DNA from 3 places in the Evansella cellulosilytica DSM 2522 genome. Region 1 is predicted to be linked to each of the others. Evidence: riboswitches for the same ligand, from Rfam matches in the RefSeq annotation. Region 1 holds a riboswitch; each other region holds the start of a gene.

Region 1 (10,624 bases):
GAGTCCTTCCTTCGTTCCTTCTACGACGTAATGAGCTAGTCTTTCTTCTAAAGGAAGGTTATTTACTTCTTTTTTGACAGTCGATTTTTTTCCTCGGTAAAACTCTACAAGCTTCGCTAACGTTTCGCTGCTCGTTTTAAATAAAAGTGTTTCTGCCATTTCTATCTCTTCAGGCGCAATTGAGGCAAAACGCTCTAGCTTTTCTGTATTTACAATGGCATAGTCAAGTCCAGCCTTCGTACAGTGGTATAAATACACCGCATTTACAATTTCTCTTCCTACAGGCGGAAGACCAAAGGACACGTTACTTACACCAAGGATCGTTAAACAATCAGGTAGTGCTTCTTTGATTAACTTAATACCATCGACAGTTTCCTTTGCCGCCCCAATGTATTGTTCATCACCAGTACCTACTGGGAAAACTAATGGGTCAAAAATGATATCCTTTGGGTTTAAACCATATTTATTAACAAGTAAATCATAGCTTCTTTTCGCAACTTCTAGTTTTCTATCCGCTGTCGTTGCCATTCCAATTTCATCTATCGTCCCTACTACTACCGCAGCACCGTACTGACGGATTAAGGGAGCAACCTTTTCAAAGCGTTCTTCTCCATCCTCTAGGTTAATAGAGTTAATGATCGCTTTTCCTTGCGAATACGTAAGGGCTTTTTCGATGACTGCATCATCTGTAGAATCAATCATTAAAGGAACCTTTACTTTATTAATGACTTGCTGTAAAAAATGCTCCATGTCCTCTAATTCTTCGCGGTCAGGATCGGCTAAACAAATGTCAATAATGTGTGCACCGTTTTTCACTTGTGCCCTTGCAATTTCTGATGCCTCTTCGTACTTTCCATCAGCGATGAGGTTTTTGAATTTTCGTGAACCGATGACATTTGTTCTTTCCCCTACCATAAGAGGTCTCATATCTTCATCATAAATAAGCGGTTCTATACCAGAAACAGCATGTGGGTGGTCCTCTGGAACCTTTCTTGGACTAAATGGTTTAATTGCGTCCGCTAAAGCTTTAATGTGAGCTGGTGTTGTACCGCAGCAGCCACCGACCATATTAAGCCAACCTTTTTCTGCGAAGCCTGCAATCTTCTTCGCTAACGATTCAGGTGATTCGTGATAATTTCCTTCTTCATCTGGTAGACCTGCATTCGGATAACAGCTTACAGCTGTTGTTGCTAAATTGGATAAGGAGCGAATGTGCTCTCTCATAAATTCAGGCCCAGTCGCACAGTTTAAACCGACCATTACTGGATTCATATGCTCTAAAGATAAGTAGAATGCTTCGATACTTTGACCAGCTAATGTTGTTCCCATCGGTTCAATCGTACCTGAAACGATTAGCGGTAATGTTTTACCTAGTTTTTCAGATGCACGCTGAATTCCTAAAAAGGCAGCCTTCACATTTCTCATATCTTGAGACGTTTCCAAAAGTAGCACATCAACTTCACCACGAATTAAGCCTCTCGCTTGTTCCTCATATGTGTCAATGAGCTGTTCGAATGTAACGCCCCCGGTGACTGAAATAGCCTTTGTCGTCGGTCCCATAGCACCAGCAACGAATCTTGGCCACTCAGACGTAGACCATTCATCAGCTGCTCTTCTTGCAAGCTGAGCCGACTTAAAATTAACTTCTTCTGCTATATGACCTAAGTCATAATCATCTAAAACAATACTTGTTGCACCAAAAGTATTTGTTTCAATGATATCTGAACCTGCTTTAAAATACTCATGGTGAATGCGTTCTACAACATGGGGCGATACAATGTTTAAATATTCATTACACCCTTCATACTCTTCGCCCCCAAAGTCTTCTGCGGTTAAATTTGCTTGCTGGAACATCGTACCTGTAGCACCGTCAAAAATTAAGATTTTCTTTCTTAGCTGTTGTTCAAATAATGTTGCCATCATACACCTTCCTTATTGGCCCTGCTTGTCGATCTGTTGCTGCACTCGTTTTTTCCTTAATGTAATTCGTCAACTCTACCGTAATTTCGTATTTAGTAAATGGCGTAATTAAATAGATGCCATTAAAATAATGAAGTGCCGTATCAATTAAGTTCTTCGCAATGGCGATCCCCTCTTGCTGTGATCTTGCTTTATCCTCTTTATGAAGCGCCATTGCCTGGCGAATATCATCGGTTAGCTTTATTCCAGGTACCTCGTGGTGTAAAAACTCTGCATTCCGATAACTAGTCAGTGGCATAATCCCTAAATATATTGGGGCCTTAATATGCTTCGTATGTTCATATATATTTTCAATTTGTTTTTCCGAATATACAGGCTGTGTCATAAAGTAATCAGCGCCACAATCTATTTTTTTCTGTAGCCGTTCTACTGCTTTATCTAAATGGCGCACATTCGGATTAAATGCAGCTGCGACTGTAAAGTTCGTTTTTTTACCTAGCGGCTTCCCTGTAAATGACAGTCCTTCATTACATTGCTTAATCATTTGAATGAGCTCAAACGAAGATAAATCATATACAGATGTAGCCCCAGGAAAATCGCCAACCTTTGCTGGGTCGCCTGTTATTGCTAACACGTTATCAATTCCTAGCGTTGACAGCCCCATCAAGTGAGATTGTAATCCAATTAAATTTCGATCGCGACAAGTAATATGAGCGAGTGGGGTTACTTGTAATTTTTCTTTCAATATTGTCGACATACTTAAATTACAAATACGAGGATTCGCCAAAGAATTATCTGCTAAAGTAACAGCATCTACCCCTGCCTCTTTTAAAGCTTTTGCGCCTTCAAGAAACTTCGTCGTTACTAAATCTTTAGGTGTATCGAGCTCCACGATAATAGAACTTCTCGTTTTTACAACTTCATTTAGCTTTTCTACTTTCGGTGGCTCTGGCGTCTCAATATGAACAACCGATTTCTGATTAACCGTTATTTCTTTTTCTGTAATAGGCGCCTTTCCTTTTACAGCATCTGCAATTGCTTTAATATGTTCAGGCGTTGTACCACAGCATCCACCTATAAGACTTACTCCTTGCTCCCAAAGTAAATTTGCCGATTGTTGAAAATACTCAGAATTAGATGAGTAATGATATCTACCATTAGAATAGCTCGGTAAGCTTGCATTAGGATACGCTGATAAATAAGCATTTTCAGGAATGGATACTTGTTCAAGTGAACGAATCATATGATGTGGCCCCATTCGACAATTGAGACCAACAATATTTGCACCTAAGTCGTCTAGCGTTTTCATTGCATCATCTACAGAAATCCCACCTTGAACGATTCCTATATCGTGTAATGATACTTGTGCGATTATAGGTAATTGTGTTTCTTTCCTAGCAATCTGTAAAACTGTCTTTAACTCTTCGAAGTCATAGTAGGTCTCAAGTAAAATACCGTCTACTTCTTCCATAAGGAGACAGTATAGCTGCTCTCTAAAACTTCGCTTTATTTCCGTTAATGAAATAGGTTTTCCTGGGACAGCCCTCACGCCACCTAATGTTCCAAGTATATATTTGTTCTCTTCTGAACTAAATGACGACAAGTCGCTTCGATGCTCTTCCAAAGCTGCTTTTGCAAGCCTTACTGCCTTCGTATTGATGTTCTTCACTTGATCTTCTAAACCGTAGCGCAGTAATTTTTCATAATTTGCTCCGTAAGTGTTCGTTTGAATTACTTGGGAGCCAGCAGCTAAATATGCTCCGTGAATCTCTTTAATTTGATCGGGATGGGACAGATTCATTTCTTCAAAACAATTCCCTACACCATAAGAGTAAAGTAGTGTTCCCATTGCTCCATCTGCAACAATGACTTGTTTTTTTAAATCGTCTAAAAGCCCCATTACAAAGCTCCCCTATCTACCGCTAAGTTAGTTTCCTTCTTTTTAGTTGCTTTTCTTATATGTTGAAAGGCTTGATTAAAGTCTTTAATTAAATCTTCTGTATTTTCCAAGCCTGCAGATAGTCTTAGTAAGCCGTCTTCAATTCCTCTTTTATAACGTTCTTCCTCCGGCATTGCCGCGTGTGACATTTTAGTTGGATAAGAGAGGATCGATTCTACAGCTCCTAGACTTACCGCAAAAACAGGTATTTCTACAGCATTTACAAACTCTCTCACAGCATCTACATCCTCTAACACAAACGATAATACAGCTCCCGCTCCGCTTGATTGACTAAAATGTATCTCTCTGCCTTCATGATTATCTAGGCCAGGATAATAAACCTTCTTTACTTCTGGGATTTCCTCTAAGTATTTTGCTAATTCAAATGCAGTTTGCTGTGACTCTTTCATTCGTACATGAAGCGTTTTTAAACCTCTTAGAACGAGCCAGCAATCTTGTACACCAAGCACTGCTCCGAACGTATTTTGTAAAAAAGCTAGCTGGTCGCCAAGCTCTTTATCCTTCGCAACAGCCAAGCCTGCTACAACATCACTGTGCCCTGAAATAAATTTAGTGGCACTATGTAATACGACATCTGCCCCTAATTCTAGCGGTTTTTGTAAGCTTGGTGTTAAAAATGTATTATCAACAAAAGTGTAACAATTGTTTTCCTTTGCTATTTCGCAAACTGCTTTGATGTCTGTAATTTTTAATACTGGATTTGACGGTGTTTCTATATAAATCACTTTCGTATTCGGACGTAGCTTTTGTTTTACTTCTTCTAAATTTGTCGTATCTACAAAGTCATAATCGACACCAAAACGTTGTAACACTTGGGAAACTAACCGGAATGTACCCCCATATACATCCTCAGCGATGAGAACGTGGTCTCCTTTGGAAAGAAGCATAAATGCAGTAGAAATAGCAGCCATTCCTGAAGAAAATGCTAACCCTCTCACTCCTCCCTCAAGCTCGGCAATTGTTTCCTCTAACACATCTCGTGTCGGATTCCCAGAACGAGCATAATCGTATTTGCCGAATTCGTCTAGATCAAATTGATGAAATGTAGACGTATGATGAATCGGTGTACTAACTGCACCTGTCTCCTTATCGACAGAATGTTGGTTATGAATCAGCTTCGTTTCGAAGTGAAATTGTTCTTTACTCATTTGTCTCCGCCTCCTCTAAAGCAATTGCTAGCGCATGATCTAAATCATTTAACAAGTCTTCCGCCTCTTCAATGCCTACAGAAAACCTTAATAAGTGGTTACATACTCCATTTTTAATGCGAACTTCTTCTGGAATATCCATGTGTGTTTGTGTAGCTGGATATGTGATGAAGCTTTCTACTCCGCCTAAGCTTTCTGCAAATGTAATAAGCTTTAAATTTTTCAAGATCGTATTAATCCATTGATCATTTTTTACACGGAATGATACCATCCCACCTTTTCCTGGATATAACACATCTGATATTCCGTCGTGTTTTTGTAAAAACTGTACTACTTTTTTCGCATTCTCTTCATGCTTTTTTAACCTTAAGCTTAATGTTTTCATTCCTCTAATTAATAGCCAACTATCCAATGGTCCTAATGTAGCACCTATAGCATTATGGAGAGTAAAAAGCTTTTCACTAAGCTCCTCACCTTTAGCTACGATTAATCCTGCAAGCACATCATTGTGGCCGCCTAAATACTTCGTTGCACTGTGAATAACGATATGTGCGCCAGCATCGATTGGTTGCTGTAGCAGAGGGGTATAGAAAGTATTGTCAACGATATATAATAAATTGTATTTTTCTGCAATATCACCGAATGCTTCAAGGTCAGCCTCCTGCATGAGCGGGTTCGTAGGTGACTCAATAAACAGTGCTTTCGTACGCTCTGTAATGAGGTTTTCAAATGATTTAGGACTTCTTATATCAGCATAGAAAAACTTCAATCCATATTGATTTAAAAGCTGCTCAAATAGTCGATACGTTCCTCCATAAAGATCTTGGGATACGATGATTTCATCCCCTTGCTTAAATAATCCAAAAATAGTGTGGATAGCTGCCATTCCTGAGCTACAAGCATATCCTCTATCACCTTTTTCTAGTGAAGCAATCGCTTCTTCTAGTATTTTTCTCGTAGGGTTAGCGGTTCTTGTATAATCAAACCCTGTTGACTCACCAATTCCTGTATGCTGATAAGCTGTTGAAAAATATACAGGTGGATTTACAGCACCAGTTACAGGATCTTTTTTATTTCCTATTTGAACAAGTTTTGTTTCTATACAACAATCTTCACCTTGATTTCTTTTCATTAATTGTTCCTCCCTAACTTGATGACTCTTTAAATAGATGTTTGATTATGAAGCTAGTGCGTAAACTAAAAAGTCGACCTCTGCTAGAAGAGGTCGACAGTAGAATAGTTGAGAATGGTTAGTAATCCACGTCGGACCCCTCATCTTTCAGAACGTATTGTTCTGCTGGATTTGGCACCTGTTGAACAATTAAGTTCAATGGTTGCCGAGGCGTCAAAGGGCCAGATCCCTCAACCTCTCTTGATAAGAGTCCATCAATATTTATTTATAGGTGATTATATACTCCGAAAAACTTGAAGTCAATGAAAAACGAATATTTTGTGAAAATAATTAAAAGTTGGAGTATCTTCAGCACACACCTTAGAGGTTGACTCAAAAAGTAAAAATTCGACCTTTTGAGTCAACCTCTATTTTAGTCTTCTTGAAATAATGCTGTCGATAAGTATCTCTCACCTGTATCTGGTAGTATAACAACAATCGTTTTCCCTTTATTCTCTGGTCGCTCTGCAACTTCCTTTGCTGCTTGAATGGCAGCACCAGAAGAAATCCCTACTAATAGTCCTTCCTCTTTTCCAATTTGACGAGACGCCTTAAAAGAAGCTTCGTTACTTACTTTTACAACTTCATCAAACACTTCCGTATTTAGAACGTCAGGTACAAAACCAGGTCCAATCCCTTGAATTTTGTGCGGTCCTGGTGTTCCACCACTTAATATAGGAGAATCAGTAGGCTCTACAGCAACTGCTTTAAATGATGGTTTTCTTTCCTTAATGACTTCAGATACGCCAGTGATTGTCCCTCCAGTTCCGATACCACTTACGAGAAAATCTACACTACCTTCCGTATCTTCCCAAATTTCTTCAGCTGTCGTATTACGATGTACTTCTGGATTCGCTGCATTTGAGAATTGCTGTGGCATAAATGCATGAGGAGTAGATTGCACTAGCTCGTTCGCTTTTGCGATCGCTCCTTTCATCCCTTTGGCACCTTCAGATAAAACGAGATTTGCTCCTAATGCTTTTAGTAGATTTCTTCGCTCGATACTCATCGTATCCGGCATTACTAGCGTTAGTTTGTATCCTTTTGCTGCACATACAAATGCAAGTGCAATCCCTGTGTTGCCACTAGTCGGTTCAATAATTTCTGTATCCTTCGTAATGAGACCCTCTGTTTCTGCCGCTTCGATCATTGCATTCCCAATACGGTCCTTTACGCTTCCAAGTGGATTAAAATACTCTAGCTTTGCAAGAACTTCAACACCTGTAGCATCACTAATCGCATTTAATCTTAAAAGTGGTGTTCTTCCAATCAATTCAGTTAGTTTTCTAGCAATTTTAGGTCTTTGTAGTACAGATGACATGTCAAATTCCTCCTTTTAGTATGTAGCTTGTTAACTCAAGTTTACAAAATCAATGATACTTTTGTACGCTAATCTAGCCCTATACGATTCATATTACATATGAACGACTTCGGAAAAGTATTGATGAGTTTCTATCTCATTAAACCAAGCTATTTTTTCACGCATTTTCACGACTTCACCTACAACAATAATGGCTGGTGATTGAAAACCTGCTTCTTGAACACGGTCAACGATATTATAAAGCTCCCCCGTTAGCGTTTCTTGATTGTCACAAGTACCCCACCTTACTAAAGCAACTGGTGTTTCTGGTGGCTTACCAAACTGAATTAGCTTCTTTTGAATTAAAGCTATATTATGAACCCCCATGTAAAAAACAAGTGTATCGATTCCTCTAGCTAGGCTCTTCCAATTAATGTCTTGTTCCTTCCCATCTTCTCGCTGATGTCCCGTGACAATTGCGACAGAGGAACTTAAATCTCGGTGAGTAAGAGGGATGCCAGCATAAGCTGGTGCAGCAACACCAGATGTTATTCCTGGAACGATTTCAAATGGGATATGATTTTCTACACAGCATTCCGCTTCTTCTCCAACTCTACCAAAAATACAAGGATCTCCACCTTTTAATCTCACAACCCTTTTACCAAGCTTCGCATGATCAACAAGTATTTGATTGATAGACTCCTGTGGAATTGCATGATATTTCGGGAGCTTCCCACAGTAAATAAGTTCTACATTTTTTTTACCATAGACGAGTAACTCTTGATTTACTAATCTATCATAAACGATCACATCCGCTTCCTTTAACAGTTCAGCACCTTTCACTGTAATCAGCTTCGGATCGCCTGGTCCTGCGCCAACAAAAAACACTTTTCCCCTATGCTGGTTCACTTCATCCACCCCTCTCATGTTGTTTTACTCCACCCCTTGGTTCAGTACGTAAGCTGCTCCATTTCCTACTTTTTTCTTCTCAAATAACGTTAGCTCTTCTATTTGAGGGATTTTCATATATGATTTTTCAAGCTCAATTTCAGCCAATTGAAATGCCTTTTCTTCGTCATTAGCGACAACAATAATATTAGCTGTATGGTCTCTATTGATTAACGCTTCAAAACGATATATATTCATGGTATTATGATCCTCTTCCTTAACTATTGACAAAGCTTTCACTGTTTAAAATCGTATTCAACTTCTCCTGTAAGCTTTCAACCCCAATTCGCTTGTAAAAATCATGGAATGTTTCCCCTAATAATTTTTCGTCAGCGAAGTAAGTTACAAACTGGCGTAGTACTTCATTTAGATCTTCAGCCAATATTTTCCCTTTTAATTTTTCATTGAATTGTGCGTTAGTCGTAAGCGTTCCACCTACGTATATTTCAAAAGCCTCTACCATCTTTTTCTCTTTATTTTTCATCAATATTCCCTGTAAACCAATGTCAGCAATTTGTCTCTGACCACAGGAATTCGGGCATCCAACCATATGAATTCGTACAGGTACGTCTAGGGAGACTTTTTCATCTAAATAGTTAGCAATATCTCTCATTCTTTCCTTCGTTTCTACTAATGCCAAATTACAATATTCAATACCTGTACATGAAACAGAATAGCCAATAAATTTAGGTGGATTTAGCGTAATTCTATTAAAAATAGATTCTTGTAATAGCGACTCTACATCTTCATCTTTTACATTAGGAATGACAATATTTTGTGAGTTACACGTTCTGAGCTCTCCATTTCCATAATGCTTCGAGATACGAGCAAGCTCTAATAATTCATTTGCATCCATTCTACCAACAGGAACGTTAAAACCGATGTAGCTCAAGCCATTTTGCTTTTGTTGGTGAACACCGTAAAAATAGCCGGCGTTCCAGTTCCCAAGTTTGTTTTCACCTTTATCTAATAAAGATACATATTCTAAAAGCTTTTCCTTGAACTTTTCTGTTCCCCAATCTGCAATTAAAAACTTAAGTCTTGCACGATGTCTTTTCTCACGGTAACCAAAATCTCTATAAATAGTCGTAATAGCAGTTGTTACTTCCTTTACCTGCTCTGGTCGAACGAAAACATCTACCTCTTCTGCTAAATATGGCTTAGAGGATAGACCACCACCAACGTATACATGGAATCCATTTACTTCTACTCCATCAATTACTTTAGTAGCAGGAACGAAGGACAGACAGTTAATTTCTGCATTTTGAGCATTTTGAACGTTTCCTGATATCGAAATTTTAAATTTACGTGGCAAGTTTGAGAACTGCTCATTTTTTTGAAATGACCAATATACGTCCTCGACAATATTTCTTGTGTCTACCGTTTCATTTGGATCAATACCGGCTAAAGGATTACCGACGATCGTTCTCATAATATCTCCACATGCCCCTACAGAGGATAAACCTACTTTTTCTAGGCGACTAAATATATCTGGGATTTGCTCAATCGTTAGCCAATGGAATTGAATGGCTTGGCGAGTCGTAATGTCGACAACGCTGCGACCATAGTCTTTTGCAATTTCCGCTAACGCAACAGTCTGCTCATTTGTTAAGATCCCGGATGGTACATTGACTCGCATCATGAAATAGCCGTCTTCCTTTGGCTTTTGTAAGTAGAGACCTGCCCATTTAAATAGATTCCACTGATCTTTAGGGATTGATTCAAAACCATCTTTTGCATATTGAGGAATATCATTTAGTATTTCTAGTCCATCTTTCTCTAGCTTTAACTTTTCTTCTTTACTTAGTTTTTCATTATCAGCCCAAACTTTTGTATAACTCATCGTCACCCTCCATTAAATCACTTTTAATTCTTTCAAATGTGCTACAACTTTATTAACTGAATCATCTATCAGTTCCTTGTCTGTTTCAATTACAACCTCAGCATTTTCTGGTTCCTCATACGGTGCACTAATTCCCGTGAATGCTGGAATTTCCCCATCACGCGCTTTCTTATAAAGGCCTTTCGGGTCACGACGCTCGCATTCATCTAACGCACATTTTGTATAGACTTCATGAAACTCGCCGCTCTCTAGAAGGCTTCTCACTAATTGGCGGTCTTCTCGATAAGGAGAAATAAAAGCAGTTAATACAACAATACCTGCATCAACGAATAGC
Region 2 (10,624 bases), 110 kb from region 1:
CTCAACGGTGAAAAACAATGGATAACGAATGCTGGATTTGCTGACGTTTTCGTTGTGTATGCGAAAGTGGACGGAGAACAATTTACCACATTTATATTAGAACGTGATTATGAAGGGGTATCAACGGGTCCAGAAGAAAAGAAAATGGGAATTAAAGGTTCATCCACTAGAACTTTAATTCTGGAGGATGCCCTCGTTCCTATAGAGAACGTGTTAGGCGAGATTGGTAAAGGCCATGTGATTGCATTTAATATTTTAAATATTGGGCGCTGGAAGCTAGGAGTTGGCTGTGTTGGTGGAGCGAAATTAGGTATTGAGTTGTCTGCAAAGTACGCGAATGAAAGGAAACAATTTAAACGACCAATTTCCAAATTTACACTTATTCAAAAAAAGTTAGCTGAAATGGCTGCCAAAACGTATGCAGCTGAAAGTACAATATATCGAACTGGCGGCCTCATTGATGAAGCTTTCCAAGCTTTATCTGCAGAACAACAAAAAGATGGTAAAGCTGTCGGAAAAGCGATTGCAGAGTATGCGATTGAATGCTCATTAAATAAAGTGTTTGGTTCAGAGGTGTTAGACTTTGTTGCCGATGAAGCAGTTCAAATACATGGTGGATATGGATTCATGGCAGAATATGAAGTGGAAACGATGTATAGAAACTCCCGTATTAATCGTATTTTTGAAGGGACAAACGAAATAAACCGAATGCTCGTCCCTGCAACAATTATGAGAAAAGCGATGAAGGGAGAATTACCACTTCTTGAGCAGGCGGGATCTCTTCAAGAGGAACTGATGATGATGATGCCGCAAGAAGTTGGGGATGATCCGCTTGAGCAAGAAAGATATTTGCTCGAAAATGCGAAAAAAATATTTATGATGGTAGCTGGAACGGCTGTTCAAACATATGGAGAGAAATTGCAAAAAGAACAAGAGTTACTATCTCATATAGCTGACATTGTATCAGATATATTCAGTATAGAATCTTGTATATTAAGAACGGAAAAAGCAATCAATCAAACTGGCATAGAGAAAGCAAAGCAAAAGTTATTGTTAACGGAAGTATTTACACAAGAGGCTTTTAATCGAATCGAAGCGTATGCAAAGGAATCATTAGTGGCGTTAGAGGATGGCGATAGCCTACGAACTATGCTTTCTATTTTGAAAAAACTCACTCGTCATACACCTGTAAATGTAGTGGCGAAGAAGCGTGAAATTGCTGCTGCGATTATTGAAGCCGAAAAATACGTTATATAATTTGGGGCACTCCCCTGCCCCAATACTAAATATGACTTGTCCTTTATAAGAAAGGGACATTCTCCTCTCTAAAAGTGAGTCACTTAAGCAAAGAGCTTGAGTGACTCACTTATGCTTTCTATACTTTTAGGCTTTTCATCAGTAACGTATCATTAATTTAATACATAAATTGGTGGAAAAGCTTTATTTTTTTCTTTTGCTGCATATATTAAAAAAAATATTTTAAGGGAGGACCCAACATCATGAAAAAGCCAGCAAATGAATTTATAAAAGGGTACCGTATTGAGGCAGTTGATAAGTTTTCAACGGAATCTGAAGATAAAGGTCCAATTGAGGGTATACAAGAAGCTTATAAAATGCCTCCTCAAGATGTAAAAAAAATTAATGAGGCAAAATAGTGAATTTGCTTGAGAAATAATATAATATTATTTTAGAAAGGAGGTTTTTTATTTTGAGTACTACTATTTATCAATATCCTAAATGTGGAACATGTCGAAATGCTTTAAAATGGTTAGATGACCAAGGAATTACGTATGAATCGATTCATATTGTTGAGCACCCTCCATCAAAAGAAGTATTAACGGATTTGTACAAAAAAAGTGGGTTAGAATTAAAGAAATTCTTTAATACAAGTGGAAAAAAATATCGCGAACTAGGAATAAAGGATAAAATTCCTACTGCAAGTGATGATGAACTTCTTACTTTATTAGCTTCTGATGGTATGTTAATTAAACGCCCAATTGTCACTGATGGGGAGAAGGTCACTGTTGGTTTTAAAGAAGAAACCTTTGAAGAGACTTGGAAGTAACACCATTTAAGGTTGTTTGCAAAGTCTTTTTGTAATATAGTTTTAGATGACGTATGAATAAGAACTGTGTCATACATAATGTTTAAAAACACACTTTGCAGTTCAAGCTGGACATGATAATGATGGAGGGATTTATAATGAGCTTACCAAAAGATTATAAGTATTCAGAAGAGCACGAGTGGGTAAAGGCTGAAGGGAACAAAGTCCGTATCGGAATTACTGACTTTGCACAATCAGAGCTAGGCGATATCGTTTTTGTAGAACTTCCAGAGGTTGGAGATACAATTGAAGCGGACGAGCCTTTCGGAAGTGTGGAATCTGTAAAAACTGTATCTGAGCTTTATGCACCAATTACTGGTAAAGTAGTTGAAGTGAATGAAGAACTAGAAGAATCACCAGAATTTGTTAACGAATCTCCATATGAAAAAGCATGGATGGTCGTTGTTGAGCCGACAGATCCATCTGAATTAGATAAGTTAATGACAGCGGAAGCATATGAAGAGATGATAAGTGAAGACTAAAAGAGACTAAAAACGAGCTTAGTGAAGCTCGTTTTAGTCTTTTCTACAACAAACTTACTTTATATTAACGTTTTTTTCCTTTCATACTTATTGCACAGAGTGTAAATCATAAAAGTAAGGAAGGGGTGTTAGCTTTGAAGAACATTGATCAAGATTTTTTCACTGTGCATGACAATAAACAAGACACCGAAATGGCTTCTGAAGTTCGTGTTGATGTAACAGATAAAGTGGAGCATAAAAAAGAAAGTAATGGCGAAACAGCGCTTTATTTAAACAAAGAAAAAATAGGCGAAATCAAGAATAATGGACAGGAACATTTATATGAAATGGCAGAGGGCTTTGATTTAGATGAAGAGAAAATTTATAAAAAAGAGAAGAAACCTCAACAACCACAATCGTATGTAGAGGGTTGTGACATGGGCTGGTGCTAATTTCCTTTTTTCATAAAAATGCTTGTTATACTCTTCACAAGAATTGTCCAAGAGGGTGACTTAAAAGGGGCGATATGAGGCCACTGAAAAAGTAAAAAGCAACTTTTCAGTGCCTATTAATTGTATTGCAATGGCTACACTCGCCTGATAGGAGAAACTCACTCCTATCAGGCTTTTTAACGATTGCAACGGCTACATACATTGCTAAGGAACACTGAAAAAGTGAAAGAACACAATGGCACTTAAAAAGTCCTAGATTGAAAGGGGAGGCTAATAAATATAAGGTCATTTGAATATAAAAGTTGATGAGACCTGCACAAATTCGCTTTTTCGTAGAGAGTCGGCAAGCCGCTTCGAGCCTCGCTCTGCAGTGTCTCACCCTGACTTACTTTTCCACAGGAAGAGCGACGCTTCTTTGATGAAGCTTCGAGTTGTCTCGACGCTGCTCCATCAGCATTTTTTCTCTTTTGTTATTTCTCTATATGCTCATACAGTTACGGATACGCTCCAAAGCATATGCGCGTAGAGGAAGAGACAGTTACCTCGCTTGCTCCAGGATCATCAATTCGTCCTTAAATTATGGCTTATGAATATTAATACAGGATACAATCATGTTTTTTACTTTTTCAGTGCTCTTCGAATTTTCACCTTTTAAGTCAGCCACTTTTATTATTTCCTAAGTAACATTCACAGTATTATCCATGTAAATATTAAAATAATATCTTTTCAAATTTTCTTCCATCGGCTATGATAAGTATATATTTAGAGACTCGAAGTAACCTAAATATTTTGACTTTAAGAGGTGGAAGGCAGGAAATTTCATGACAAAATTCGTAGGCGATTGGTCAAATCAATTCAAGGGATACAATCGCAACGTACGTTTATTTCTCACTGGCTCTATATTTGCACATATAGGCATGGGAATTTTTATGATCATTTACAATTATTACATTCGTGAGTTAGGATATAGTGACCAAACGAACGGTTCAGTTATTGCAATGCAATCTATCGCTACAGCACTGTTACTATTGCCAGCAGGAATTTTAAGTGATCGGGTTGGAAGAAAAAAGCTCATTTATATTGGTGGTATCTTTGCGGCTTTAAGCTTATTACTTAGAGCTGTTCTTTCCGTTGAGATACTACTTTTAGGAACGGCATTTATGACAGGTATTTTTATGGCATTTATTCAAGTTTCCTCTATTCCGTTGCTAGCTGAAAATTCAACTGAAAAACAACGCGTTCACTTATTTAGTTTTAACTTTGCGATAATTATGGTTGTGAACGTCATAGGAAATACATTGGGTGGTACATTAAGTGACTTCTTTCATTTGATTTTAGGCTTTGATGCATTATGGAGTATACGTTTGACGTTACTGATTGGTGTTGGATTTGTCGTGCTAGCTTTACCATCTTTCTTGAAAATAAAGGAAGAGAAAAAGCTAACATCGCAAACAGTACAAGATCGTTCTTTTAAAAGTTTATTTAAAACACACCGGGCTGGATTTAAAATTATTATTTTATTTGCTATCGCACAAATACTGATTGGCTTCGGATCAGGACTTGTCATTCCATACTTGAATCTATATTTCGTAGATAGATTTGAAATCTCTCATTCACTCGTAGGGATTATCATATCTGCAGGTCAAGCAATGACAGCAGTCGCTCTTCTTATAGGTCCAGCAGTCGTGAATAAGGTTGGAGAAGTTAAAGCAGTTGTTATTTTACAACTATTATCCATTCCATTTCTTCTTCTCACTGCCTATACACAAAATATTTATTGGGCAGTATTTGGTTTTTTATTTAGGCAAGCATTAATGAACGCAGGTAATCCCATTCAAATGTCACTTATGATGCGAAGTGTTGATGACTCAATTAAAGGATTAGCAAATTCGGTAGGTCAAGCAGTATTCCAGCTAGGATGGGCAGTGATGGGACCAGTCTCTACAACAATTGTGATGGTTTACGGTGCTTATTCAGGTTATGCAATCGTATTTTCGATTACTGGTGTTCTTTATTTAGCAGGTACGCTTTACTTCTTCTTTGTTTTTAGAAAACAAATTCCGCATAAAAAAGAGAAACAAATAGAAAATGTCGGATAAAAAAAAGGGAAATTGTCCTTAAAAGGAGAATACCTCAATTAGGTATAACCTTAGTAAGGGCGGGATGATGATGCATGAGCTTCTCTTAGCGTCGGTCAATCGAATTCGAAAGTCAATTCATATGAATGAACTAGTAGATAAAGCATTCATAAATGTTTGTTTTATTTGTGACGAGGAGCAATGGATCGTTCGTTTTAATGGACAGAACATAGACATTGAGTCTGTGAAAGATACAGTTGGGGATGTCATCATTGAAGGTGATATTGAATCACTTAGGCTATTGCTACAAGGAGAAGACTTCCTCATCTCTATGAAAAAAAGAGGTGAGTTAGGAGTTAGTGGTCAGCTGAAGGATCTTTTATTGCTAGAGTCACTCCTTTACTTAAGTAAAAATTTCCGGTAAAAAATAATTGACATTCTTTTTATAGCCGTGATATGATTCCACAAGAGCGATGTTAATTTACTAAAATAATAATACTTTCTTATCCAGAGAGGCGGAGGGACTGGCCCGATGAAGCCCGGCAACCACCAAGGTGACTTGGAAAAGGTGCCAATTCCTGCAAAGTGTGATGCTTTGATAGATGAGGGGTAGGTTTCATAATAGAGAAACCTTTCTGCTTATCTTTCGTGAGAGCAGAAAGGTTTTTGTTTTATTAAAATACAATTTCTTGAGATAATAATAAAATTCTAACATTCTACTATATACAATCCGCACTATGCGTATAGGGATAATAGATTATAAGGCTTATAGTGAGCCAACACAAAAAAAACTAGTTTTAAAAGAACCAAAGAGGGGGCAAAGAAGATGATTTCGTTATCGAATCTTGTGAAAACATTTAATACTCGTGATGGGAAAGTCACCGCTGTCGATGAAATAAATTTAACAATTGATGAAGGTGAGATTTTCGGGATCATCGGATATAGTGGGGCCGGCAAAAGTACACTAATAAGATTGTTAAATATGCTTGAAACCCCAAGCTCTGGTGAAGTAACGATAGCAGGGAAGACGATGAACAAGCTTTCAAGTAAAAAACTTAGAGCGGCACGTCAAGAAATAGGAATGATATTTCAACACTTTAACTTACTTTGGTCTCGAACAGTAAAAGAAAATATCTCTTTTCCGTTAGAAATTAAAGGAGTACCAAAAACGGAACGTGATGAGCGGGTTGAGGAGCTAATTCGTTTAGTTGGACTTGAAGGACGTGGAGGTTCATACCCCTCACAGTTAAGTGGTGGACAAAAACAAAGAGTTGGTATAGCAAGAGCACTTGCAAATAACCCGAAGGTGTTGTTATGTGATGAGGCAACTTCGGCGTTAGACCCAAAAACAACTGATTCTATCTTGGAACTACTAGTAGATATAAATAAAAAGCTTGGTCTTACTGTTGTTTTAATTACACACGAGATGCATGTTATAAGAAAAATATGTCATAGAGTTGCTGTAATGGAGCAAGGAAAAATAGTAGAACAAGGGAATGTTTTAGAAGTTTTCAAGCATCCAAAACAAGAAATGACAAAAGAGTTTGTGAAGCAAGTGACTGAACCGGAAGAAACTGAAGAAGCAATTAGACATCTATTAGAGGAAGAAGATATCGGTCATGTTTTGCAGTTAACTTTTGTTGGAAGAGAAGCAGAAAAGCCTTTAATTACAAATATCATTCGTACATTTGATGTTACGGTAAATATTTTACAAGGGAAGATTAGTCAAACTCAAAATGGACCCTATGGATCGCTTTTCATTAATGTAGACGGTGAGGCTAGTGAGTTAGAGAGAGTAATTGCTTATATCCGTGAGCAAAAGGTACAAGTGGAGGTGATCCATCCATGAATATAGGAACGATCTATAATATTTTATTATTTGAAAATGTAAAATGGCCCAACATGTGGGATGCGACAAAAGAAACGATTTATATGACATCATACTCACTGCTGTTTACATTTCTATTTGGGATATTACTAGGTTTACTTCTCTTTTTAACAGATAAAGGTAACCTATGGGAGAACAGAATTATTCAAGGTGTTATTTCGGCATATGTCAATGTCTTTCGGTCGATTCCTTTTATTATACTGATCGTCTTGCTAATTCCATTTACGAGAATCATTGTAGGAACGATGTTAGGTCCTTCCGCTGCACTACCAGCATTAATTATAGGGGCAGCACCGTTTTACGCTCGTATGGTAGAAATTGCACTAAGAGAAATTGATAAGGGGGTGATTGAAGCATCAAAGGCAATGGGCGCTAGTAATAGACAAATTATCTTTAAAGTATTATTGCCAGAATCAATGCCAGCATTAGTATCAGGCTTGACAGTCACTGCCATCGCATTAGTAGGTTATACAGCAATGGCTGGGGTCATAGGTGCTGGTGGATTAGGTGATTTAGCGTTTAGAGATGGTTTCCAACGACGAAATACCGACATTACGCTGATGGCAACATTGATTGTGTTACTGATCGTCTTTATTATTCAATTTATCGGCGATCGTTTAACCAATAGATTAGATAAAAGATAAAAATAATTGGGGGTAAATTTAGATGAAAAAATTAGTTAAATTAATTACTGCATTTGGTCTTTCGTTAAGTATTTTAGCAGCTTGTGGTACTGGAGAAGATGAAACAACTGATGAGCAAGGTACTGCTGATGCTGGAGAAGTAGAAGAAACAACAGAAGATGATGCAACTACTGAAGAATTAGTATCATTAGTTATAGGGGCGACTAATGTTCCACATGCAGAGGTGTTAGAATTTGTAAAGCCACTACTAGTAGAAGAGGGAATTGATTTAGAGATTGTTACATTTAACGATTATGTTTTACCAAACGAAGCGTTAGATGCTGGTGAATTAGACGCTAACTATTTCCAACACATTCCTTACTTAGAGATGCAAATTGAAGAACAAGGCTATGACTTTGTTAATGCTGGTGGCATTCATATTGAACCAATTGGTGTTTATTCTCAAGATTATGGCAGCTTAGATGAACTACCTGAGGGAGCGCAATTTATTTTAAGTGATTCAGTTGCTGATCATGGTAGAATTTTAATGATGCTTGAGGATCATGGATTAATTACATTAGCAGAAGGTGCAGGTATTGGTGCATCTCTAGATGATATTGTAGAGAATCCAAAAAACTTTGAGTTTTTAGCTAATGTCGAAGCAGCATTATTACCAACTGCTTATGAGCACAATGAAGGTGACGCAATTTTAATTAATTCTAACTACGCTTTAGATGCTGGTTTAAATCCTGTTGAAGACGCAATTGCACTTGAGTCTGGTGACCAAGATAACCCATACGTAAACGTTATTGCTGTACGTAGTGGAGATGAAAATGACGAGCGTATCACTACATTATTACAAGTACTTCGTTCTGAGGATGTTAAAAACTTTATTTTAGAAACTTATGATGGTGCAGTAGTACCTGCTGAATAAGTATGCTGGTGACTCAAAAGGTAAATTTTACCTACTGAGTCACCTTTTTTATAGATGTATTAGCTTAGGGGATGGAGTTTTTCTCATTTTAAGAGCAAAATCATATAAAAAAGAGGTGCCGATGCCATGGGTAGTAGCGAGAAGACTACTCACTAGTACTTTAAGAGCTACGGCGAAATTCCACTGCTTCTAAGAAAAGACTAAAACCTTCCATAATATCTTTCCTTCATATAACTCATACTATGATTGTTTATGATCGAAATCATTTTGAAGGAGCGGGAAGTATGGAAAATCAATACGAGGGTTCAATTCAAGAAGCATTGCATCATTATAAGGAAGGAATTGGTATATTTACTAAGCAAATGCCTGATATTGCTGGTAAATTTAACGAATTTACGGAGGCGTGTTTTAAGGAAGGAGCCCTTTCACAAAAAGAGAAGCAATTAATTGCCCTAGGTATAGGCATTTATAGTCAAGACGAATATTGCATTATATACCATATGAAGGGTTGCATTGATCATGGGTGTAGTAAGGAAGAAATACTTGAGGCAGTAGGCGTAACTGCAGCATTTGGTGGTGGTGCTGCAATGAGTAATGCAGTTACTTTAGTTGAAGAATGCCTTCAAGAGTTTGGAGGACAGGCACATTAGTTTCAAAATGAAAGTATAAAAGAGAATATTGGTGGATATGTAGAAAAGAGTTTGGTAGTTCGATGTCAGATTATATTATACGTTCACGTTATATTTTATGACATAAAACTCCTTTTGGCACATTTTCTTTCAAGTGTTACCATTAAATATGTGAAAGAAAGCAGAGGTAATATAAGAATTAAGTAAGATTACCTCAAAAACATTTGAAAGGAAAGTGATTTATTATCCATCAGATTCAAGCGAAACATACTACTGAGATGGAAAAAGCGATGCAACAATCTCACGGAATCGGTTATGCAGAATACAATCGTAAGTTGGAGAACCGAATGGAAGTGGAAGAGCAGCGAGAAAAGGATCATCATCAGTCTATATCCATTGTCGCGGAATTCCAACGTCAAGTTCATAAATAAAACGTGAGAGACTCAAAAGGTTATAAAATACCTTTTGGGTCTCTCTTTATGCAAATGTACGGTGAGTCTAGTTAGTGTATTATTAGGAGACACCGTGTTTTCATATATCACTCATTATGGACAACTTCTCTCCTAAATGTAAACGATATTCATTCTCAATTAGAGTTACAAATTATCATTTCGATGAGAATGATAAACACTTGCTCATTCATAATTAATGAGATTTAGTGAAAAATATAGCTGTAATGTCAAGTAGGCTGAATACGCAAAATTGAAAAATTTGTGAATAAAAACAAAGAATTATTGGGAAAATACATAAGTTGTTCATAAAAAAGTGTAGAATAAGTAAAAAAATTAAATTGTGAATAGGTTCCTTTTCCTTGAACTGGTTTTGCATTTGATATAAGATTGTAATGAGAATAGATTGAGAATGATATTAATTTCTTAGTCTTAAGCTTTTTAAGTATCATACTGGTACGAAAATAAAAGAGAAGACTCATAATGGAGTTATTTCTTTTCATTCAATTACGTAAAATAAATGGAGGTATGGAAAATGACTAAGCCAAGCTTAAAAGTAGAAGATCTTCATGTATCAATTGAAGATAAAGAAATTTTGAAAGGGTTTGGAATCGAAGTTAAAGGTGGAGAAATTCATGCAATTATGGGTCCGAACGGAACTGGTAAATCAACTTTAGCCTCTGCCTTAATGGGACACCCTAAATATGAAGTAACGCAAGGGAACGCAACTTTTAATGGAGAAGACCTTTTTGAAATGGAAGTTGACGAGCGTGCACGTGCAGGACTTTTCTTAGCGATGCAATATCCAAGTGAAGTTAGTGGTGTTACGAATGCAGATTTTGTTCGTAGTGCTATTAATGCTAACCGTGAAGAGGGAGACGAAATTTCTCTTATGAAATTTATTCGTCAAATGGATGAAAAAATGAATACGTTAGAAATGGATGAATCATTCCAACATCGTTATTTAAACGAAGGGTTCTCTGGTGGAGAAAAAAAGCGTAATGAA
Region 3 (10,624 bases), 130 kb from region 1:
GTGTTTCATACCTTCCGACACAGCCTTTGTGATTCCCGTTTAGAAAGTTAGTGTTCTTTCTTTTTTTACAGGTGAATCATTTAATAGCAGTTCCTTTTCATCCGTTAATAATGGATACACATTTATTCCTGTTAATCTATCAATCGCTATTAGCGCATCGATTTCCTCTCTTGACGCTTTAATTGCAAACCCGTGTCTATGGTTAATTGGATTTATTGAAAGCAGTACGTCAAGCCGACTTTTAGAAATATAGAAAGGCAAACGATCATCACCAGTTAAAAACCATAGCTTATTCGCTTCATCATGATTTAATTCCTCGTCAGAGTCAAATAGATGCTCTGTAAATTCATAGGCGGATAGTTTATTTAACTCATTTTCATTCATTAGAAGATTCACAACGTCTTCAATGACTGCACTTGAAGTTGGGTACCTTCCCGCTCCTGGTCCTTGCAATAATACAGAACCTACGATACTTCCTTCAATATGAATACCATTGTTAACGCCTTCCACATTAAAAAGCGGATGCTCTCGTAAAACAATCGAAGGCTGTACCGACGCACTTACTTTATTATTACCTTTAATGAGGGAAGCAACCAATTTAATACGACCTGTAATTTTTTCTACAAGCTTTATATCTTCGATGTTGACCGAGCGGATCCCTAACGGACTATTTGACTCCCATTCTGGTGCTACGCCATAAATCCACCGACTTAATATATTCGTTTTAAAATAAGGATCCCATCCATCGATATCCTTATCAGGAATTGCTTCTGCAAACCCCTTTTCTTGTGCCTCTTTTAAAGAGGATGCAAAGGAAGATGATTCTTCTCTCATCTTTGTAAGGATAAAGTTAGACGTGCCGTTGACAATACCTTCTAAACGATTAATTGTATTCGTTTTTAACGTGTGGCGAAGTGTATTTAGTAGAGGAATTCCTCCTGCAACGGCAGCCTCAAATAAAAGCTGGCAACTGTTTTGTTCTGCCAACGTGTGAAGTTCATCACCGTGCTTAGCAAGAAGCTCCTTGTTCGCTGATACGACAGAGATTCCTTGACGCAACAATGCAGTAACATATGGATAGCCAGTTTCTGAGTCAGGTGTTGCCTCAACAACAGCATGTATTTGTGCATTTAATACATCGTCGAGATTATTTGTCACCGTTGTTTCTCCATTCACTTGGCGATTATCTACATTTTTAACAACTACAAATGGGATCTCTATTCGTGCCCCTAAAAGGGCTTCGAGCTTTTTCGCTTTCTTTTCAATCGTTCTATATACTCCTTCACCTACAGTTCCAAATCCGATAATCGCTAGTTTAAATGACTGACTCATGACGAGAGTCCTCCTTGATAAATCAATTTATTCTTATGCTTATTAGCTAGTAGCTATTTTCAATGCACGATCTAACTCTTTAAACAAATCTTCCACGTTTTCAAGACCAACAGATAATCGAACGAGATCTTCCGTTACACCAGTTGCTGCTAACTCTTCCCCAGCTAGTTGCTGATGAGTCGTAGATGCTGGATGGATAATTAAGCTCTTTGCATCTCCAACGTTTGCTAAGTGAGACCACAATTCAATATTATCGATTAGCTTTCTTCCTGCTTCACGGCCACCTTTTATACCAAAGATAAGAACGGAACCATAGCCATTTTGTAATAGCTCAGAAGCATGTTCATATGATGCGTGAGATTTTAGTCCAGGGTAGTTAACCCACTCCACCGCTTCGTGCTCTTCTAAATATTGCGCTAGCTTAAGTGCATTTTCGTTATGTCTTTCTACTCTCAAATGTAATGTTTCTAACCCTTGTAAAAGCTGGAATGCATTAAACGGGCTTAAGCAAGCACCGAAATCGCGTAGTAGCTGTACCCGTAATTTAATGGCAAATGCTAGTTCACCAATATCTTTTGCATATCGTAATCCATTGTAGCTAGCGTCTGGCTCTGTGAAGCCTGGGAATTTTTCAGAATCCCAATTAAACTTACCACCATCTACGATAACGCCACCGATCGAAGTTCCATGACCTCCAATCCATTTTGTTGCTGAATGAACAACGATATCCGCACCATGATTAATCGGCTTACATACGTATGGTGTCGTAAATGTACTATCTACTATTAAAGGAATCCCAGCTTCGTGTGCTACCTCTGCCACACCGGCGATATCTAATACTTGTAAACTAGGATTTCCGATTGTTTCAGCAAAGACTGCCTTTGTTTTATCATTAATGGCTTCCTTAAAGTTTTGTGGATCAGAAGCATCAACAAAATGTACCTTTATTCCGTATTTAGGTAATGTAGTAGAGAAAAGGTTGTATGTACCTCCATACAAATTTGTTGCAGCTACAATTTCATCACCACTTCCAGCTATATTCATGATTGCTAGTGAAATAGCTGCCATACCTGAAGATGTTGCGACAGCTGCTACCCCATCCTCTAATTGAGCAATACGCTTTTCGAAAACATCTACAGTCGGATTCATAATTCGACTATAAATATTCCCTTGCTCACTTAAAGAAAAAAGACCTTCTGCATGAGCCGTATCTTCAAAGACATAAGATGTCGTTTGATAAATAGGTACCGCTCTTGCCCCCGTCGTTGGATCAGGGGTTTGACCTCCGTGTAATAGTACTGTTTCTACGTTATACGCTTTGTTTTGCTCTTCTGCCATGTTAAATCCCTCCTACATAAATTTGTAATTTTAAATATGTTAAACTTTAAAGTTTATTTCCTCTTCTAGGATTTACTTACATAACGAATACAGTATTTTACCATTCCTACTAAAAAACGCCCCTCTGCCGAAAAGACAAAGAGACGTTAGTAACATGGTTAGAACGACCTCTCTCATCTTTCAAAGCAAAAGCTTTGTAGGAATTGGCACCTTGCTAGATAAACATCTCGCTGGTTGCCGGGTTTCATCGGGCCGGTCCCTCCACCTCTCTGGATAAGAGCTTAATATATGTATTTTTCATCAATATTTTAACACAGTAGTCCTCTAAAGGATCGTATCATTGTATATAATTTTCGTCAACGGTTTTTATATGAAAAACTGTCCTTCACACTATTATCGCAAATTTTTTAAATATTATGAAGTTGTTGAAAATAATAACACCTATTTATAAGCGTGTCAATTTATTTTACACACTTTTTAAGAATTTCGACGTATCCCTTAAAGTACTAGGAGTGCTCTCCTGAGGGATGATGATGTCTGGAGATAGACTTCCTTCCCCAAGTTGAAAAAACTTAGCAGATAATATTTACCAGTTTACTGTTTGAATAGAATTTTAAAATACTAACATAATAAAAGTATCCTACAATAAAGCGAGGTGATACACGATGGCACGAAACAACAAACTTCTCGTACCTGGTGTAGAACAAGCATTAGATCAAATGAAGTATGAAATTGCGCAAGAATTCGGTGTAAACCTAGGTGCAGATGCTACTTCACGTTCAAATGGATCTGTAGGTGGCGAAATTACAAAACGCCTAGTTCAACAAGCTGAACAACAAAAATTTTAATATGAGTGGCACTTACACGCAGGCATAGCGCCTGCGTGTTTTTAATATGAATGGGGTACATAAAACTCTTCCCAATTTAATGTGTAACATATAATATGTAATTAACAAATGTGACAAGTACATTAGATGAGAGGGGATATTATTCATGATTGTTCGATCTTTAAATATTATCCTTTCGTTCTCTCTTCTATTATTAGTCCTATCGATTCATGCACCTTCTCATTTTTCTGACAACTATGAGAACTACATTACAGCAACAACATATGAGTTAGCAGCTGAAGGGAATGAACCGGAAGATAAAGGTACAAATAGGTTATTGTATTCTCCATCTTTTTTTCATCAGAAAATATTGAGCGATTTGGTCATAGCACGTTCTGATACATTCCAGAAGTGTTGGCAAAAAAAGCAGGCCACTTATATTAATCAAAACGGTGATTATTTATAATTACCACCTTCCTACTATATTAAAATAAAGTGGAGGGAAATAAATGAAGCCTGTGCGCAAAAATGATGATCTATACATTAAAGAAGCATTTAGAGGTTTAACATGGGGATTATTGATGATGATCGTTGTCTTTTTAATACTACACTTTGTTTTCGACATAAAAGCATTTCAATAAAATTAAGCAAAAGAGGATGTCCCAAAAGCTATTAGAAGCAGTGGAATTTCGCCGTACCTCTTATAGTACTAGTGAGTTCTCTTCTCGCTAGTACGCACGGCGATAAAATTCCACTGCCAATTTTATACGCTTATCTTATAAAAAAAAGGAGAGGCAATGGATTCGTTTTTATCCATTGTCTCCCCTTTTTTATCGCTGTTTTGTCATTTGTTTTTGTGCCATTTTTACTAATTCACGAACCATGTTTCCACCGATACTTCCACCTATTTCCCCTGCATCTTTTGCCTTTATATTGCCATTATAGCCCTTCTGCAAGGAGATTCCTTTTTCATCAGCAACTTCATACTTCACGTTTTCCCGGTCTTTAACGTTCATTACTTCTGCCTTTAAACGATCTAATCCTTCTCTCGCTTCCGGAACAAGAATTTTATGTTTACGGCTCATCCCAGTTCACCTTATTCAAAGCCTTTTCTTGGTATTTCTCTTCCTGCTTTGCCCGAAGTCTTTTGCCCATTCTCATTAACTTCATCAATTTTAGCGTCAATCGTTCCTTCTGTATATGCATCTGACACTTGCTCATGCGTTACCGCTAATCCATTCTCAGTCTCATCTTTACTATTATATTGATTTACTTCATATGTTTTTTCAGCTACTTTGTCAATTTGCTCATGTGTCACTTTATTTTTGTGCATTTGCTTCGCCTCCAATCATTATTATGTTTTACATGAAAGTAAAAAAATATGAAGCAGGCTGTCCCAAAAGCTATTATAATTTCTGGCAATGAATCCACTCGGCGTGCGCTAACTACAAGAAATCGACTTATAATGGGCTTTAAGAGATTGCGGTGGCACATTGCATAGAGGATGACTCAAAGGTAAAAATTCGACTTTTTAAGTCACCCTCAAATCGTTAACCTTTAAAACGGTAGCTATATGTGCCTTTTACCCCAGGTTCTACGACAAAAACGCCACCTGCATTTGGTTGCTCCTTCTGCTCTGCCTCTGAAAGACCGACACTCGCTGTTGTAACGTATAATTTATCTAGTTTTTCCCCTCCAAAGCAGCAACATGTTACTTGACTGACGGGGAAGAAAATTTCACTTAGTTTTTCTCCATTGTCCGGATTCCATCTTGAAACTCGGGAACCACCCCAATGCGCAATCCAAAGCATACCTTCAGCATCAATAGTCATCCCATCAGGAAAACCTTCTCCTTCAGGAATTGTAATGACATACCTTTTATTGTTTATTTCACCTGTAGCAGCATCATAGTCAAAAGCCGCGACCTTTTTTGTCGGTGTATCAATATAATACATGAGTTGTTTGTTCGTATCCCAAGCAAGACCATTTGAGATTGATACATCTTCAATCATACGTGATATATTTTTATCGATATCTAGACGATATAGTGCGCCTTCACCTTCAAGACCATCTAGATGCATTGTTCCAGCCCAAAACCTACCACCAGGATCAACTTTTCCATCATTAAAACGATTTTCTTTTTTTTCTGACTCAGGGTGATTAATTGAAACAATCTCTTCGCTTATTTCGTCTAAGTAATAAATGCCATCTTGAAGGCCAACTAAATAGCCACCACGTTCCACTAGGCCTAAACAACCAATATATTGGCTAAGCTTGATTGTTTGCGTTTCATTTGTCACTGGTTTAAAACGATGTATTTTTTTCTCTAAAATATCTATCCAATACAGTACTTGTTTTTTTTCATCCCAACAAGGACCCTCACCTAAAGTGGCTCCAGCAGGGATTATTAACTGAGCTTCCATCTTTTCACACCCTTTTTTCTCATTTGAATCCTCTTCTTACTCTTCGATACAAAAGACGATTTCCCTTGAAAAAAAACTCAGTTTGTTATTTTTAAAAACGGGTATGTAATTTTATGTAAATAACCTTAATTTGTTGTTTTGTTTTCATGAAGATTTTATAATGAAACATTGTATAACAAATTTTGTGTTTTTAAATAAGGAAGGTTGATACTATGAAATCCATTACAAAGAGACATAGCTTCATGCTGTTTAGTCTCACCTTTTTATGGATAAAAACACTCATTATTTCCATGACTACATTCCAATTAACGATAAATTATTTTTTAGAAGCTGTTACGTTCATACTAAGTCCGCTCGTTTTTTTAGTCGTTGTTTTTGGACTCGGCCTTTATTTCAAACCAAAGTGGCAAGGCTATTACTTTCTTTTTATTAGTGTGTTACTAACAATTGTGTTATATTCTAACGCCGTTTACTACCGTGAGTTCAGTGATATTATTACACTACCTATGCTGTTAATGAGTGGCAATATGGGGGATTTATCGACTAGTATTATTGAACTTATTCATTGGTACGATGTATTTTTCTTTTTAGACCTATTTATTATCGGCTATTTCATATGGAAAAAACCAAAATGGGTTCGATTTGAAAAAATAACATTTCAGCAATCTAAAGCGGCTGTTGTCGTCATACTCGTGATTATCACTATTTCAATCGCGCAAGTAAGTACGTTAGACAGAGCGCAAGCATTTAATAGAACGTTTCTCGTTCAATCGTTAGGATTATATAACTTCTATATATATGATGCATTTGTCCAAACACAAACGAGCGTTCAGACTGTGTTTGCAGAAGAAAATGATTGGACTAATATTAACAAGCATTTAGATGAAAATCGCGTTGCACCAAACGATGACATGTTTGGTATTGCTAAAGACATGAATGTTATCGTCGTGTCACTAGAATCTGTCGAGAGCTTTGTTATTGGTGAGGAATTAAATGGACAGGAAATAACCCCATTTCTCAATGAGCTTATTGAAGATAGCTTTTACTTCGATAATTTCTATTATCAAACAGGTCAAGGAAAAACGTCAGACGCTGAGTTTCTTATTAACAACTCCTTATATCCGCTAGGAAGAGGTGCTGTATTTCTGACACACGATCAGAATGAATATCGTGCACTTCCCGAAACCCTTACTAATTACGGATATGAAACAGCGAATTTTCATGCAAATGACCGATCCTTTTACAATAGGGACGTTATGTACCCTAACTTAGGTTATAACCGAATATATTCATTTAGTGATTATGATATTTCCATGCGTAATTCTGTCGGATGGGGGATGAAAGACATTGATTTTGTTGAACAATCAATGGATTACATTACTGAGCTACCTGAACCTTTTTATAGTACACTACTAACACTTACAAATCATTTTCCGTACCACTTAGACGAGGAAGATCATTTCATTGAACCATTTAATTCGAATAGTAATATTGTAAATCAATACTTTCCAACTGTCAGATACACAGACGAAGCAATGAGAATTTTAGTTGATCAATTAAAAGAAGAAGGTTTATATGAAAACACTGCATTAATTATGTATGGAGATCATTATGGCATTGCAAATAGTCATTATGATGAGCTTAGCAAATTTTTAGGGAAAGAGATTAACCTTTATGAGGCTGTGAAACTGGAACGAGTACCACTCATTATTCACATACCAGGTGTAGATGGGAAAACAATATCAACCATTTCTGGGCAAGTTGATGTGATGCCATCACTCTTAAATTTACTGGGGATTCCGGAAGATGATCACGTCATGTTTGGCAATGATTTATTTGCTGAAAACCGCGAAGAGTTTGCTGTACTAAGGGATGGAACAGCCATTTCCAATGAACTAATATCAGTAAATGGTTCTTGCTTAAGCTACACTACCGGTGAAGAATTCCCTTTAGAAAAGTGTGATTCATTACGAGAAAAAGGTGAAGAAGCGCTTTTCTATTCAGACAAAATCATCTATGGTGACCTATTCCGTTTTAATTGAAAAGAAAAGACTAAAACCGAGCTTAGTAAAGCTCGGTTTTAGTCTTTTCTTAGAAGCGGTGAAGAAATGTTGCCACATGTCTTTAAAGTAGTAGTGAGTGCTCTTCTCACTACTACGCGTGGCTGCATTTCCACCGCCTAAATATACATTACATTTCTCTTATGCAGAACTAAAACCGAGCTTAGTAAAGCTCGGTTTTTGTCTTTTCTTAGAAGCGGTGAAGAAATGTTGCCACATTTCTTTTAAAGTAGTAGTGAGTGCTCTTCTCACTACTACGCGTGGCTGCATTTCCACCGCCTAATATATATTACATATCTTTTAAGCAGTACTAAAACCGAGCTTGATGAAGCTCGGTTTTTTGTCTTTCTTATGAAAATTTCAATGCCAAGTTTTATACTTATTAATATTTTTTTAATAAATATCTTAAAGGAATACAAGAAACGAGAATTATAATTAAAGCTGCTGGTGCTGCTAAATGATATAGTGCCTCAGAGGCTTCGAAATATACTCTCACCGCTAGCGTATCAAATCCTGGTGGACGCAGCATTAAAGTTGCAGGTAATTCCTTAATGGAACTTACAAAAACTAACGCCCCACCAGCTAATACACCTGGCATAATATTCGGAAGTATTACCTTAAACATCACCTTCCAAGGTGGATAACCTAAACTGCGTGCTGCTTCGTCAATCCTCGGTGACACTAAGCTTAAAGACGCTTCTCCTGACTGCATCGCTTGAGGTAAAAAACGAACGACAAAAGCTAGTGCAACCATATAAAAAGTATTATACAACGCAGGTATGTGGTTATTAAATATAAACACCATTCCTAGTGCAACGATCACACCAGGTAATGCATACCCTGCATAGCTAAGTTTATCTATTGTACTTGAAATAACAGAAGGATATCTTGATTTTAAATAAATAATAGGCATTGCTAAAAACATACATAGTATTGCAGCAAATCCAGATACTTGTAAGCTATTCCATGCGAATCCAAAAAATCTCGCGTCTAGCGCCCCCATCCCAATACCAATGATCGACCAATAAACAAGTACTACAATTGGTAAGATGACAGATACAGTAAAAACTGTTCCAACAAAGAATAATACAAGCGGCTTCCATTTTCCTAAAGATAATATATCTGGCGCTTTATATGTGTTTGTCGTTTGATAATATTTATTTTTCTTCCGTGTTCTTGATTCAATCCACAAAATTATTACTGTTAACAATATAAGGACTAAGCTAAGTACCGAGGCAGAAGCCGTATCAAAACCAGCTCGTTGAAAATATATTGCCGCTGTAAATGTGACATAGCGAAGCATTGCAATTGCCCCAAAATCAGATAGAACATATAAAGAGATTAATATAGCACCAGCACCAATAGCCGGCCTTAAAAATGGTAAGTTCACTTTCCAAAAAACTTGAAGCGTTGACATTCCTTGCGACCTTGCCACCTCTTCAAAGTTTCTGTTCATTTTTCTTAAAGAGGCGCTCGCGATTAAAAATACGTATGGATATGTAAACATCGTTAATACGAAAAATATCCCCCAAAAGGAGTAAATATTTAATGAGTATTCCCCAAATATATTTACAAGCCAAGCAGTATCATTCCAAAAATTACGAAGCCATCCACTTGGGCCAATAACGATAATATATGTAACAGCCCCTACATAAGGAGGAATTACAAGCGGAAGCGCCAGCAGCCATTGCCACATTTTTCTCCCTGGAATATCGGTCCGAACTACGAACCATGCTAGGGAAACTCCTATTGCTACCGCACAAAATGTGACAGCCGCAGTGAGAGAAAAAGTGTTCCACAAAAGCTCAGGAATTCTTCCATCAAGGAGACGCATCCACCTTTCAGTGCCCGCAAACATGGAACGCCAAACGACATATATAATCGGGATTGACATAATAACAGCTACTAATAGCCCTAGTATAAGTAAAACAGGTCCAGGTGGGTTGCCCTTCCAAATGGCTAACCACCTTCTACGGAAAAAATGGAGAATGGCTGGGGATGAATTATCCCCAACCTCAGCATTCTGATTATTATTTTTTCTTGTCTTTTCATCATTGTTGTTATTCATCATCATGCCCTCTCCCGAATGCCGTTCGACTATTATCTTAAATCAAGGTCTAAACCAGAATTCTCAATTAATTCTCTCGTTCCTTGGAAGTAATTCCCTAGCTCTTTTAGAGGCATATCTTGTACTTTTAAATCTGTAAATTCTACAATATGCGGCTCTACTTCTTCAGGATAAGATGCACCATATTCAGAATTAATTAAGAGCTCTAAAGATTCTCCGACGAAAGCAACTTGGTTTTCAGGCTGTAGCACCCACTCAAGGAAAACTAGCGCATTATCTGAATTCGGACCGTCATTTACAAGTCCAACACCAGCTGCATTGGCGATAACACCCATTTCGCCTTCACCTTGATCTAAGTAAATAAATCCTACGTTATTATTGTTTGGCTCTAGTAATTGTTGATGGAAGTAATAGTTATTCACTAAACCGAAAGAGTGAAGCCCTTCTCCAACAGCTCGTCTAATATCTCCATGACCTTCATAAATACCTGCTGCATTTTCTCTAATGGAAGCTACCCATTCAGATGTTCTTTCATCGCCCCACTCATAACGAAGAGCTGAAACGTTACCTAACATA

What was found. A riboswitch is a leader RNA that binds a small molecule or an ion and turns the genes downstream of it on or off. The one in region 1 is predicted to bind S-adenosylmethionine.
Region 2: linked by a shared signal. The riboswitch ahead of BCELL_RS17070 (methionine ABC transporter ATP-binding protein) and the one ahead of BCELL_RS16520 (methionine biosynthesis PLP-dependent protein) in region 1 are both predicted to bind S-adenosylmethionine.
Region 3: linked by a shared signal. The riboswitch ahead of BCELL_RS17145 (O-acetylhomoserine aminocarboxypropyltransferase/cysteine synthase family protein) and the one ahead of BCELL_RS16520 (methionine biosynthesis PLP-dependent protein) in region 1 are both predicted to bind S-adenosylmethionine.

What each region holds. Positions count from the first base shown of each region.
Region 1 is NC_014829.1:3,563,996-3,574,619, forward strand. It holds gene metH (methionine synthase) at 1-1,920, opposite strand, end outside; gene BCELL_RS16510 (bifunctional homocysteine S-methyltransferase/methylenetetrahydrofolate reductase) at 1,904-3,820, opposite strand; gene metC (cystathionine beta-lyase) at 3,820-5,028, opposite strand; gene BCELL_RS16520 (methionine biosynthesis PLP-dependent protein) at 5,021-6,160, opposite strand; SAM riboswitch class I at 6,298-6,410, opposite strand; gene cysK (cysteine synthase A) at 6,573-7,520, opposite strand; gene cobA (uroporphyrinogen-III C-methyltransferase) at 7,614-8,426, opposite strand; gene BCELL_RS16535 (DUF3906 family protein) at 8,433-8,645, opposite strand; gene BCELL_RS16540 (nitrite/sulfite reductase) at 8,665-10,290, opposite strand; gene cysC (adenylyl-sulfate kinase) at 10,303-10,624, opposite strand, start outside.
Region 2 is NC_014829.1:3,672,086-3,682,709, reverse strand. It holds gene BCELL_RS17100 (acyl-CoA dehydrogenase family protein) at 1-1,257, shown strand, start outside; gene BCELL_RS22680 (hypothetical protein) at 1,500-1,655, shown strand; gene BCELL_RS17095 (arsenate reductase family protein) at 1,709-2,065, shown strand; gene gcvH (glycine cleavage system protein GcvH) at 2,203-2,586, shown strand; gene BCELL_RS17085 (DUF2553 family protein) at 2,721-3,017, shown strand; gene BCELL_RS17080 (MFS transporter) at 3,839-5,116, shown strand; gene BCELL_RS17075 (hypothetical protein) at 5,238-5,519, shown strand; SAM riboswitch class I at 5,596-5,704, shown strand; gene BCELL_RS17070 (methionine ABC transporter ATP-binding protein) at 5,922-6,944, shown strand; gene BCELL_RS17065 (methionine ABC transporter permease) at 6,941-7,627, shown strand; gene BCELL_RS17060 (MetQ/NlpA family ABC transporter substrate-binding protein) at 7,650-8,540, shown strand; gene BCELL_RS17055 (carboxymuconolactone decarboxylase family protein) at 8,825-9,190, shown strand; gene BCELL_RS22935 (YuzK family famiily protein) at 9,460-9,600, shown strand; gene sufC (Fe-S cluster assembly ATPase SufC) at 10,154-10,624, shown strand, end outside.
Region 3 is NC_014829.1:3,693,433-3,704,056, forward strand. It holds gene BCELL_RS17140 (homoserine dehydrogenase) at 40-1,332, opposite strand; partial or broken gene BCELL_RS17145 (O-acetylhomoserine aminocarboxypropyltransferase/cysteine synthase family protein) at 1,381-2,670, opposite strand; SAM riboswitch class I at 2,841-2,950, opposite strand; gene BCELL_RS17150 (alpha/beta-type small acid-soluble spore protein) at 3,336-3,518, shown strand; gene BCELL_RS17155 (hypothetical protein) at 3,664-3,963, shown strand; gene BCELL_RS23235 (hypothetical protein) at 4,007-4,138, shown strand; gene BCELL_RS17160 (alpha/beta-type small acid-soluble spore protein) at 4,328-4,582, opposite strand; gene BCELL_RS17165 (YozQ family protein) at 4,594-4,830, opposite strand; gene BCELL_RS17170 (SMP-30/gluconolactonase/LRE family protein) at 5,048-5,920, opposite strand; gene BCELL_RS17175 (LTA synthase family protein) at 6,133-7,962, shown strand; gene BCELL_RS23240 (hypothetical protein) at 8,122-8,250, opposite strand; gene BCELL_RS17180 (ABC transporter permease) at 8,363-10,054, opposite strand; gene BCELL_RS17185 (extracellular solute-binding protein) at 10,081-10,624, opposite strand, start outside.